2 regions of the Xylella taiwanensis genome follow, and region 1 is predicted to be linked to the other one. Evidence: predicted binding sites of a transcription regulator. Region 1 holds the regulator's gene; the other holds the start of a gene.

Region 1 (5,819 bases):
GACCTGGGTTAGTGGTGATAAGAAACTCGGTGTGTTCGGCACCATTAGGATGCGGCCGGCTGTTTTCTTGTGGTTGCAGTTGGATCAGAAGTTGTCCTCCATCCATGCCTAATTCACCAATCAGGCTTGTCGCAGCTGCTGAAAGTGCTGCGGCAGCGCGCGTGCGGCTAATGCTGAGCATCTCCGCTGCTTGCCGCCAATCTTCGATGGCGTTGGTGATGTGCCGGTCCAGTTGCTGTAAGCGTATATCCATGCTGCGCATTGATTCGACTTCAACGGCCATACGGTCGCGCTGTGCAGCCAGGTCATGAGGTGTGCAGCGATGTTTGCGTGCCAGGTGATGCAGGCGTCCGATTCGAAGTTCGATTGCTTCAAATTGTTCTGGATCGACGTTCAGGTCGTTATGCACCCGGTCCAGTAGCACCAGCGCCTCGTCCACTTGGATCATTGCGCTGTCTAGTAAGGTTTCGACTTCGCCTAATCGTGCGTCATGTTCGATGACACGGCTTAGGTTGTGACGAGCTGATTGCAGCAGATTCAACGCTGAGGTGGTGTCGTCGCCATTCAAGGTCTGGGTAGTATTCTTACAGGCTTCAATGAGTGCAGCGGTATGAGCTTGACGTCGGTGACTGGTGTCTAATGCGTTGATGGTGGCCGGATCCAGGTTTTCGCGTTGCAATTCGGCCAGTTGGTGCTGGATGAAATTGATCCTGTCGGAGATGTCACCTTGTGTCTGTACTGCATCGCGTTCGTTCAGGAGTGCCTGCCAATGTGCTGTGGCTTGTTGCACTGCGCCACGCTCGGTTTCGTTTTGTGCGTAGGTGTCCAGAAGCCCGAGCTGGCTCTGCCGTGAGAGCAGCGTCTGGTGTTCATGTTGGCCGTGGATCTCGACCAGATAGGCGGCGAGATCGGTCAGTTGTGATAGTAGGACTGGACGTGTGTTGATCCATGCACGCGAGCCACCGTCGGCACGGATGATTCGGCGTAGCTGGCACTGCTCGGTGTCATCGAGATCTGCCTTGCGCAGCCAAACGTGGGCAGGGTGATGTATGGTGATGTCGAATTCAGCCGACAATTCGGCACGCTCGGCGCCGTGGCGGACGATACTGCTATCGGCGCGTAGTCCCGAGAGGAAACCAAGAGCATCAATGATCAGTGATTTGCCGGCACCGGTCTCGCCGGACACCACAGTCATCCCTGGACCAAATTCTAATTCGATGTTGCGTACAACGGCGAAGTCCTTAATCGAGAGATGTCTGAGCATGGCGTTAGAGCGGTGTTGATCGAAAAAGCTTTAGGGCGAGAGGCGAGGACAGAAAATGGATGGCCTTGCCAACGGTCCGCTGAGAGACTATTTGTTTCCTTTGTCTTACCAATATCACATGCACGTCTCCTCTTCTCCTACGCTTGAGCCCCGAGCCCGGCAATTGTTGCGGACGTTGATCTCGTGCTACATCCAGAATGGTGAGCCGATTGGTTCGAAGACCTTGGCGCAGCATGCTGGACTGGACATTAGTCCGGCGACGATCCGTAGCATCCTGGCGGACTTGGAGGAGCTTGGTCTACTCAATTCGCCACATACTTCGGCGGGGCGGGTACCGACGGCGCATGGGTACCGAATGTTTGTGGACAGCTTGGTGCAGATGCGGCCTCCCAGCGAGGATGATATTCGTCGGTTACGTGTTGAGATGGTCGGTGGGGGGACTCAGGCGCTGTTGGGCAGTGCATCGGAAATTTTATCGGCGATGACTCATTTTGTGGGCGTGGTCAGTGCTCCACGGCGTGAACAGTTCGCATTTCGCCATATTGATTTTGTGCCCTTGGATGCGCATCAGATCATGGCGATTCTGATTTTTGCTGACAATGAGGTACAGAACCGGGTCATTGAGCCGCGTCGTGCGTACGAGCCTGGAGAACTAGAACGGGTGAGCAATTACCTGAATGCGCACTTCATCGGGCGCACGTTGGCCGATATCCGTACCACTGTGTTGTGCGAGCTACGCAAGGCCAAGGACGAGATGGAACAGTTGTTGGCGCATAGCCTCGATCTTGCTTCGGAGATGTTGGTGCCAAAGGATGGTGAGGATATTGTGGTGGCTGGACAGACTCGGCTGATGGCTGTTCAGGATCTTTCGGACATCGATCGCTTGCGTGAGTTATTCGAGGCATTTGCGAGCAAGAGGGAGATCTTGCAGTTACTGGAGCGCACGATTGATGCGCCAGGGGTGCGTATCTTTATCGGTGAGGAGACCGGAATGGTTTCCATGGAGGATATTTCGCTGGTGACTGCGCCATATATAGCGCACGGTCAGGTCTTGGGGGTGTTGGGAGTGATTGGTCCCAAGCGGATGGCGTATGACCGGGTGATCCCCTTGGTAGAGGTTGCGGCCCAGGTGCTGGGCACGGCACTGGAGCCACCGATGGTGCGTTAGGTGAGGTTAATATGCATTGTCGCTATCACTGAATGAATGATGGACTGCTCTTGAAAGCCGGCGCCTTGCCCACATACGGGTGGAGTTGAGGCGGGTGTTCCGCTGGCCCAGGATTTGTATATGAACCAAGACCACCCCGAATTTGATTCTGAAGAACTGACGCAGGATTCACCTGAAACTGATCCGCTCAAGATTGAGGTTGAGACATTGCGCAGTGAGATTGCGTTGATCAAGGCGGATGTGTTGCGCGAGCGTGCTGAGCTGGAGAATCAGCGGAAGCGTGTCATTCGGGATGTGGAACAGGCGCGCAAATTTGCCAACGAAAAACTCCTTGGTGAGTTGTTGCCGGTGTTTGATAGTCTGGATGCGGGACTGACTGCTTCCGGTACTGAGCCAAGCCCGTTGCGTGATGGCCTGGAGCTGACTTACAAGCAGTTGCTGAAGGTCGCTACTGACAACGGCTTGACATTGTTGGATCCGGTCGGTCAGCTATTTAATCCCGAACACCACCAAGCGATCAGCCAGGCGGAGGGTGCCGACGTTGAACCAGGCCATGTGATCCAGGTGTTTCAGAAGGGGTATCTTCTCAACGAACGTCTGCTGCGCCCGGCTCTGGTGGTTGTTGCCAAGCAAGATTGAGTTCTGTTGAGCCCCGCCGATCGAATACAACTTTGGTGACAGCCGCTTGAGCAGGCGTCGGTCATCCCCACATTTGAACCAGACCCCGGCACGGCTGGGGATTTGATGCAAAACTTTTAGGAGCTACCCTTATGGGCAAGATCATTGGTATCGACCTCGGCACCACAAATTCGTGCGTGGCGATTATGGATGGCGGCAAGGCGCGTGTCATCGAGAACTCGGAGGGTGATCGCACTACTCCTTCGATTGTTGCTTACACCAAGGATGGCGAGGTGCTTGTCGGTGCTGCGGCCAAGCGCCAAGCGGTCACGAATCCGAAAAACACTTTCTATGCGGTGAAGCGTTTGATTGGGCGGAAGTTCGGCGACGCGGAGGTGCAGAAGGACCTTGATTTGGTTCCGTATGCGATTACCCAGCACGACAATGGTGATGCTTGGGTTGCCACTGCTGCTGGTAAGAAGCTGGCACCGCAGGAAATTTCTGCCAATGTGCTGGAGAAAATGAGGAAGACCGCCGAGGATTTCCTGGGCGAGAAAGTGACCGATGCAGTGATTACTGTGCCGGCGTACTTTAATGATAGCCAGCGTCAGGCAACGAAGGATGCTGGCCGGATTGCTGGTTTAGATGTCAAGCGTATTATCAATGAGCCGACCGCTGCGGCATTGGCTTACGGCCTGGACAAGAAAGGCGGGGACCGCAAGATCGCTGTGTATGATCTTGGTGGTGGCACCTTTGATGTGTCGATCATCGAGATCGCCGAAGTGGATGGCGAGAAGCAGTTCGAGGTATTGGCTACCAATGGCGATACCTTTCTGGGGGGGGAGGATTTCGACAAGCGTGTCATCGATTATCTGGTTGATGAATTCAATAAGGACCAGGGTATCGATTTGCGCAAGGACCCGCTGGCGTTGCAACGTTTAAAGGATGCTGCCGAGCGTGCCAAGATCGAATTGTCTTCCTCACAGCAAACGGAGGTTAACCTGCCATACATTACGGCTGATGCCTCTGGTCCGAAGCACCTGAACATCAAGCTGACGCGTGCCAAGCTTGAAGCATTGGTAGACGACTTGGTCCGTAAGTCAATCGAGCCATGTCGCATTGCGTTGAACGATGCTGGGTTGCGTACCAGCGATGTTCAGGAGGTCATCTTGGTCGGTGGCCAGACCCGTATGCCAAAGGTACAGCAAGCAGTCGCTGCGTTTTTCGGTAAGGAGCCGCGTAAGGATGTTAATCCGGACGAGGCTGTGGCACTGGGCGCTGCGATTCAGGGGGGAGTGCTCGCTGGTGATGTCAAGGATGTGTTGTTGCTCGATGTGACTCCGTTATCCCTTGGTATTGAAACGATGGGTGGGGTGTTTACCAAGATTATCGAGAAGAACACAACCATTCCGACCAAAGCATCCCAGGTGTTTTCTACTGCAGAGGATGGTCAGTCTGCGGTGACTGTCCATGTGTTACAAGGTGAGCGAGAGCAGGCGCGTTTCAACAAATCGCTGGCCAAATTCGATTTGGCGGGCATTGAACCTGCGCCGCGTGGCCAGCCGCAGATCGAGGTGTCTTTTGACATTGATGCCAACGGTATTTTGCATGTATTTGCCAAGGACAAGAAGACCAATAAGGAGCAGAAGGTCGAGGTTAAAGCCGGCTCTGGGCTGTCGGATAATGAGATTCAACAGATGGTTGCTGATGCCGAGGCGCATCGCGAGGAAGACAAAAAGTTCCAAGAATTGGTGCAGGCAAGGAACCATGCTGACGGTTTGATTCATTCAACCCGTTCAGCTATTAAGGAGCATGGTAGTAAGGCGGGTGGTGAGGTGATTGGGCGTGTCGAAACCGCCCTTTCAGAACTTGAAGCTGCGATGAAAGGTGATGATAAGAGCCAGATTGAGGCTAAATCTAAAATCCTTACCGAGATTGCGCAGTCGCTGTACATGGCAGCAACAGCAGAACAGGCAGGAAGCACGGGGGCTGGTGCTACATCTTCAGCTAAAGTTGATGATGTGGTTGATGCTGAGTTCACAGAAGTCAAGGGCGAGAAAAAATAATCCCTTTATGCTGAGGTGGAAGGACACTGCGAATGGGTGAGGCTAAGCTTTGCCCTTCGCTGTTTTCCCTGGTTTTGCTGCTATCTGCATGTTTCGATTGAGTGCCGTTTCTTTAACTACTGATGTCTGCTATCCATGAGTAAGCGTGATTACTATCAAGTGCTGGGCGTGTCCCGTACTGCTAGCGAAGATGATCTGAAAAAAGCTTATCGCCGCTGTGCGATGAAGTACCACCCGGATCGTAATCCTGGCGATGTGGCTGCAGAGGCGGCGTTCAAAGAATGCAAGGAAGCCTACGAAGTTCTTGCCGACGCAAAAAAACGAAGGTTATACGATACCCATGGTCATGCCGCGTTCGAACACGGCATGGGGGGCGGCGATGCGCCCGACATGAACGATATCTTCGGTGATATCTTCGGTAACATCTTTGGCGGCGCGCGCGCGCGCGCGTCACGCCGCGGTGCCGACATCGCTTACGTGGTTGAGTTGGATCTGGAGGAAGCTGTTGCTGGTGTTGAACGACAGATTCAGATACCAACTTTGGTTGAATGTACTCACTGCCATGGTAGTGGATCAGAAGACGGTCAAGTCGAGACTTGCAATACTTGTCGCGGTAGCGGTCAAGTGAGGATTCAACGCGGCATCTTTGCTATGCAGCAAGTATGTCCGCATTGTGGCGGACGAGGCGTCATTATTCGAAATC
Region 2 (5,819 bases), 920 kb from region 1:
CTTCAATGACGACGAGCACTTCGTCATGTCAGTCACCGCAGATCAACATCGACACCCGGCTAACCACTTTACGGGCATGACACCAGAATAGGATCAGAGGCACATTGGATATTTAACGTGCAGCGCGCAGCAAAGCGTCCTCCACGACATCCTTGGTCAACACGTTGGGGAGCACGTTTGGTGGTGCGCCCGGGCCGTAGACCACATACAGCGGTACACCTACTGCCAGGTGCTGTTTTAGAAACGTAGTGATCTTGGCATCTCCATTGGTCCAGTCACCTTTCATATAAACAGCATCGATCCGATGCATCATGTCGTGAAAAGCATCGCTAGAGAGCACATTGCGTTCATTCGCCTTGCAAGTCACACACCAATCCGCAGTCACGTTGACGAAAACAACACGGTTATCGGCACGCAGACGGTCCAGAAGCAGCGGCGAGTAAACCACCTCGTCGCTACTGACATTCTGCGTGATCAAATGTGGCACCTTCAGTTGTGTCACACCCCAAAGCGGCAGCAAGGCCAACAACAGTAATGCACTGGATAACCCAAGGCCCAGACGATGACCATTCCAACGGCTGCGTTCAAACCAATACAATCCCATCGCCAGCAATACCACGCCAACTAGCAGTAACGACTGTGCGTCCACACCGCGCTGCTTGCCGAGGACCCACAATAACCAGACCGCAGTCAAATACATTGGCAATGCCAAGACGTGTTTCAGTGTCTGCATCCATGGACCTGGCACCGGCAACCGGTGTGTCAACGATGGCACAAAACCAATCAGCAGAAACGGTAATGCCAAACCAAAGCCCAGTGTGAGGAACACTAACATTGCCAACAATGGCGGTGCGGTGAAGGCATAGACCAGAGCAGGGCCCATGAACGGACCGATGCAGGCGCTAGACACTACACAAGCCAACACGCCAGCGAAGAAATCGCCTAGTGGCCCACTGCGAGCCATCAGAGACTGACCTATCCCACCAAACTTGGTGCTGCTCATGGTGAACACCCCTGACAAACTCAGGCCAACGGCAAACATCAAGTAAACCAACGCACCAACAAAGCCAGGCTGCTGAAGCTGAAAGCCCCATAGTATCTGGGCCATAATCGCGATACCACCGACGACGCCAAATGAGAGCAACACACCGACTGTGTACCAAGTTGCATGGCGGCGCGCATAAGCACGGCTCTCACTACTTTTAACCAGAGCCAAGACCTTCAGCGACAAAACCGGCAATACGCATGGCAGCAAATTCAACAGCAAACCGCCGGCTAACGCCAGAGACAGTGCCATGAACAATTTACTCACACTGTGCGACGGGTGGTTTTCCAGAACATTGCCAACCACAACGGCTGGCTTACTGACCGTGCCAGGCAGCGCGTCGGGACCGGACCAACGCAATGATGTCTGGGACGGCATGTGGTTACCTGGCAACGGTGAGACCATCAGCGGCACAGCATTAGCGCGATTCGGGGAGGAAACCTTTCCAGACGGCAAGGACAACCGCACTCGACGGGTCATCGGCGGATAGCAAATGCCATCAATTTGGCACCCCTGGAAAGTCGCTACCAGAGTCGCATTAGCGACAGGTCCTGAATAATCGCGCTGTAGCGGCAGCATCACTTCAATCTGATTGAAGTAGACCACCACATCACCGAAATGCTCGTCGTGGTACTTACTGCCCTGTGGCCAATGCGCCACATCCGTATGAACGCTCTTCACTCCTTCCAACGCCAGAGAGGTGCGGTCACGGTATAGGTAGTAACCCTTGGCTGGGGTAAAACGCAAAAGCAAATGGTTGCCATCGCCAACAATCGCCTCAAAACCGAACGCTTGCTCGGCTGGAAGCGGCAACGCATGGATCCCTGGAGCCACTTCGCTAAGCAATGGCCGAGTGTCGAAGCGACTACTCCCCCCAACCTGCTTATCAACCTTAGCACTTATATCCAAATCATTAGCATAGGTCGGCAACGCGACCTGCAGCGTGCGCACCTGTGGTGGGTAACAGACACCTGCATCCGCGCACCCCTGGTAATGCACTTGCAGCGCAAGTTTACGCACGCCTTTGGCGGCCAACATGCTGCGCACCGCGGTCAAGCTTCCCCGGTAAATTTCAACGTCTCCCAAATACGAGTCGTGCTTCTTGTAACCATTTGGCAAGTTCAGCTTAGGATCGCTTTTGAAATCGCCATCATTCAAGATCCGCACCGCAATCCTGTGTCGATAAAGATAATAGCCATCCGCGATCTTCCAATGCACCAGCACATGATGGCGATCAGGAGCTGTAACGCCGACCACAAAAGCCTGTTCCACCGGAAGCAGGTCAGTTTCAGTCATGGCAACTACGGGGAAAGAAATCATTGCCAACACACAGAGTGCGGCTAAACGATGTAAGAGCGTCATGGTGGGGAGCGTTCCTCGTCAATCTCTGTATCGATCCAAGCCAAGTAATCAGGTAATCCTGCGCTGACCTGGACCGCGACTGCCTCCGGCAGTTGATAAGGATGCAGTGCGCACAAACGCGCGATCGCCGCGTTCACGTGCACAGCGTTCGTCTTAATCAGTAACTGGATCTCTTTCGTAGTCTCGATCTTCCCCTGCCAACGATAGATTGAGACCGCGCCCGGCCATTGGGTGACACAAGCTGCCAACCGCTCCTGTACCAACACACGAGAAATGAGCTCAGCGCTGGGCAAATCAGGGCAGGTACTGAAAATTAGGTGTACGTGAGAGGGCATAAGCTCACAGTGTAAAGCCTGAACGATGCCCTGATATCGGGGGCTAGCAGATTTGTGAGATTAGTGTGAAGAACGACATACTTGATAACCCATTTAGGGATGCTCTGGACAAACTATGGACACCCCTTAATCATGTTTTTATGAGGTAAATGTCTGTAAAGTCCACTCAGACGACCATCCAAACTGTCTGACGCAGCCACTCACCAAAAAAGCTCATCAGGTCAAGCGCTGGCAAACGATCGAACCAAGTCTAGCAACCTGAAACAACACACACGGTTTACCCAGCTTGCCACGTGATACCCGTCCTCAAGCTAAAGCGTGTAGGGTTGGCTGAGTAACGCTATTACAGCCTTCAGAGTAAGTTGACCACCTCAACACACCGATCAAGGGCTCGCCGCATATGGATAAGGTTAAGAGAAGATTTTCACGAAAAATCCTCTAACGTCTCTTGAAAGCCCCACGCCGAGCCACATATAAGCTTAGTCCCGAGATGATCGGGCTTTTTGTACTTACAGTGTTAGCACTCATCACACAAGAGTGCTAGCGCGCCTTATACGATCTATATCAATCAATCACTTAAAGAGGGTCTTTATGAGCATCAAACCGCTTCACGACCGCATAGTGGTCAAGCCAATCGAAGCCGATGAAATTTCCCCTGGCGGCATCGTGATTCCAGACTCCGCCAAGGAAAAATCCACCAAAGGTGAAGTCGTCGCTGTCGGCACCGGAAAGCCACTAGACAACGGCAACGTCCGTACCCCATGCGTCAAAGCTGGTGACAAAGTGATTTATGGACAATACGCGGGCAGCACCTACAAGGCTGAAGGCGTCGAATACAAAGTATTACGCGAGGACGACATCTTGGCGGTCATCAATTAATTCAACCAAGCCTGAAACCGTAAATGCATCCGGCATATCACGGCACCAGCGGGCACATTATTCCATCCATCCCTAAATGTTCTAATCGCAAATCCTGGAGTAAAGACATAATGGCTGCCAAAGACATCCGTTTCGGTGAAGACGCGCGTTCACGTATGGTGCGCGGGGTCAACATCCTTGCCAATGCAGTAAAGGCCACCTTGGGTCCCAAAGGCCGCAACGTGGTGATTGACAAGAGCTTCGGCTCACCAACGATTACTAAAGACGGCGTCTCTGTTGCCAAAGAGATTGAGCTGGCCGACAAATTTGAAAACATGGGCGCACAAATGCTTAAAGAAGTCGCGTCCAAGACCAACGACAGCGCCGGTGACGGCACCACCACTGCCACCGTGCTAGCCCAAGCATTGATCCGCGAAGGCACCAAGGCAGTGGCTGCTGGTATGAATCCGATGGATCTCAAGCGCGGCATCGGCAAAGCAGTTATTGCCGCAGTGGCCGAACTGAAGAAAATCTCCAAGCCAACCAGCGACGACAAAGCCATTGCTCAAGTCGCCACGATCTCCGCTAACTCAGACGAGTCCATCGGCAACATTATCGCCGAAGCAATGAAGAAGGTCGGTAAGGAAGGCGTAATTACCGTTGAAGACGGTTCAGGCTTGGAAAACGAATTGGACGTGGTCGAAGGTATGCAGTTTGACCGTGGCTATTTGTCACCATACTTCATTAACAACCAACAGTCGCAGACGGTCGAACTTGATAATCCGCACATCCTGCTCCACGACAAGAAAATTTCCAATGTGCGCGATTTACTCTCTGTGCTTGAAGCCGTCGCTAAAGATGGCAAACCGTTGCTGATTGTCGCTGAGGAAGTAGAGGGCGAAGCTTTGGCGACCCTGGTGGTTAACAACATCCGTGGCATCGTCAAAGTCTGCGCGGTCAAGGCTCCTGGTTTCGGTGATCGTCGCAAAGCCATGCTGGAAGACATGGCTGTACTCACAGGCGCCACAGTGATCTCCGAAGAAGTAGGTCTATCCCTGGAAAAGGCGACGACCGATCATCTAGGTAAAGCCAAGAAAGTGAGAATCTCTAAAGAAAACACCACAATTATCGACGGCGCTGGCGATAACGGTGCTATTCATGGCCGCATCAAGCAAATCAAGACCCAAGTCGAAGAAACCACGTCCGATTACGATCGCGAGAAATTGCAGGAACGTGTAGCCAAGCTCGCAGGTGGTGTAGCAGTCATCAAAGTCGGTGCTGCAACTGAAGTGGAAATGAAGGAAAAGAAAGCACGTGTTGAAGATGCTCTGCATGCCACTCGTGCAGCTGTCGAAGAAGGTGTCGTTCCAGGTGGCGGCGTAGCACTAATACGTGCACTCGCTGCGATCAGCAATCTGAAGGGAGCCAATGAAGACCAGACACACGGTATCCAAATCGCATTGCGCGCTATGGAAGCACCGTTGCGCGAGATTGTTGCCAACGCCGGCGAAGAGCCATCCGTCATCTTAAACAAAGTGAAAGAAGGCAAGGACAACTTCGGCTACAACGCCGCTACTGGCGAGTTTGGTGATGTGGTCAGCTGCGGCATCTTGGATCCCACCAAAGTAACTCGTTTAGCATTGCAAAACGCTGCTTCAATCGCTTCCCTGATGATCACCACAGAGGCAATGGTCACCGAAGCTCCAAAGAAAGATGACCCAACCCCACCTGCCTCTGGTGGTATGGGTGGTATGGGTGGTATGGATTTCTAAGATAATAAACTGACGTTGTATTTATCGAAAAAGCCCTGCTGACGCGGGGCTTTTTTTCTTTATGCAATCCTTCACTATGCAATGGTGACACAACGATAGCTTCTCGGTACGTTGGTTATACAATTTCTTCAGTATTTCTAAGGCATTTCATGCAGCCATCTTCTTTACTCGGAGTCCTGGCTAGCTCTGGCTAACAAGTATTTCGGATACATATTGATATACATAGAAATTCAAATGCAATTTTTCTCGCGATTCACAGATATGAAAAATATTTTTTAGGAAAGATACTTCACCTACATCCGCATCCATGCAGAAATAAATCCAGATCAGATCAGGATTACTATATTTACACCAGAGCTTAATAAAATAGAAATACTTGCTAACCGATTAAATTACAACTAAAAAGACAAATGAAATGAAATTTTTAATGGGCTTGACTATGAACCC

The links. The regulator HrcA, encoded in region 1, represses chaperone genes, less so after heat shock. The targets are predictions, from matches to a motif close to TTNGCACTCNNNNNNNNNGAGTGCNAA.
Region 2: a site for HrcA is predicted at 3,260-3,286, ahead of PLS229_RS08835 (co-chaperone GroES). Genes of this name have one in related genera too.

The regions. Positions count from the first base shown of each region.
Region 1 is NZ_CP053627.1:1,126,608-1,132,426, forward strand. It holds gene recN (DNA repair protein RecN) at 1-1,264, opposite strand, end outside; gene hrcA (heat-inducible transcriptional repressor HrcA) at 1,383-2,432, shown strand; gene grpE (nucleotide exchange factor GrpE) at 2,553-3,071, shown strand; gene dnaK (molecular chaperone DnaK) at 3,203-5,116, shown strand; gene dnaJ (molecular chaperone DnaJ) at 5,252-5,819, shown strand, end outside.
Region 2 is NZ_CP053627.1:2,046,971-2,052,789, forward strand. It holds gene PLS229_RS08825 (protein-disulfide reductase DsbD family protein) at 113-2,407, opposite strand; gene cutA (divalent-cation tolerance protein CutA) at 2,404-2,742, opposite strand; gene PLS229_RS08835 (co-chaperone GroES) at 3,334-3,621, shown strand; gene groL (chaperonin GroEL) at 3,732-5,372, shown strand.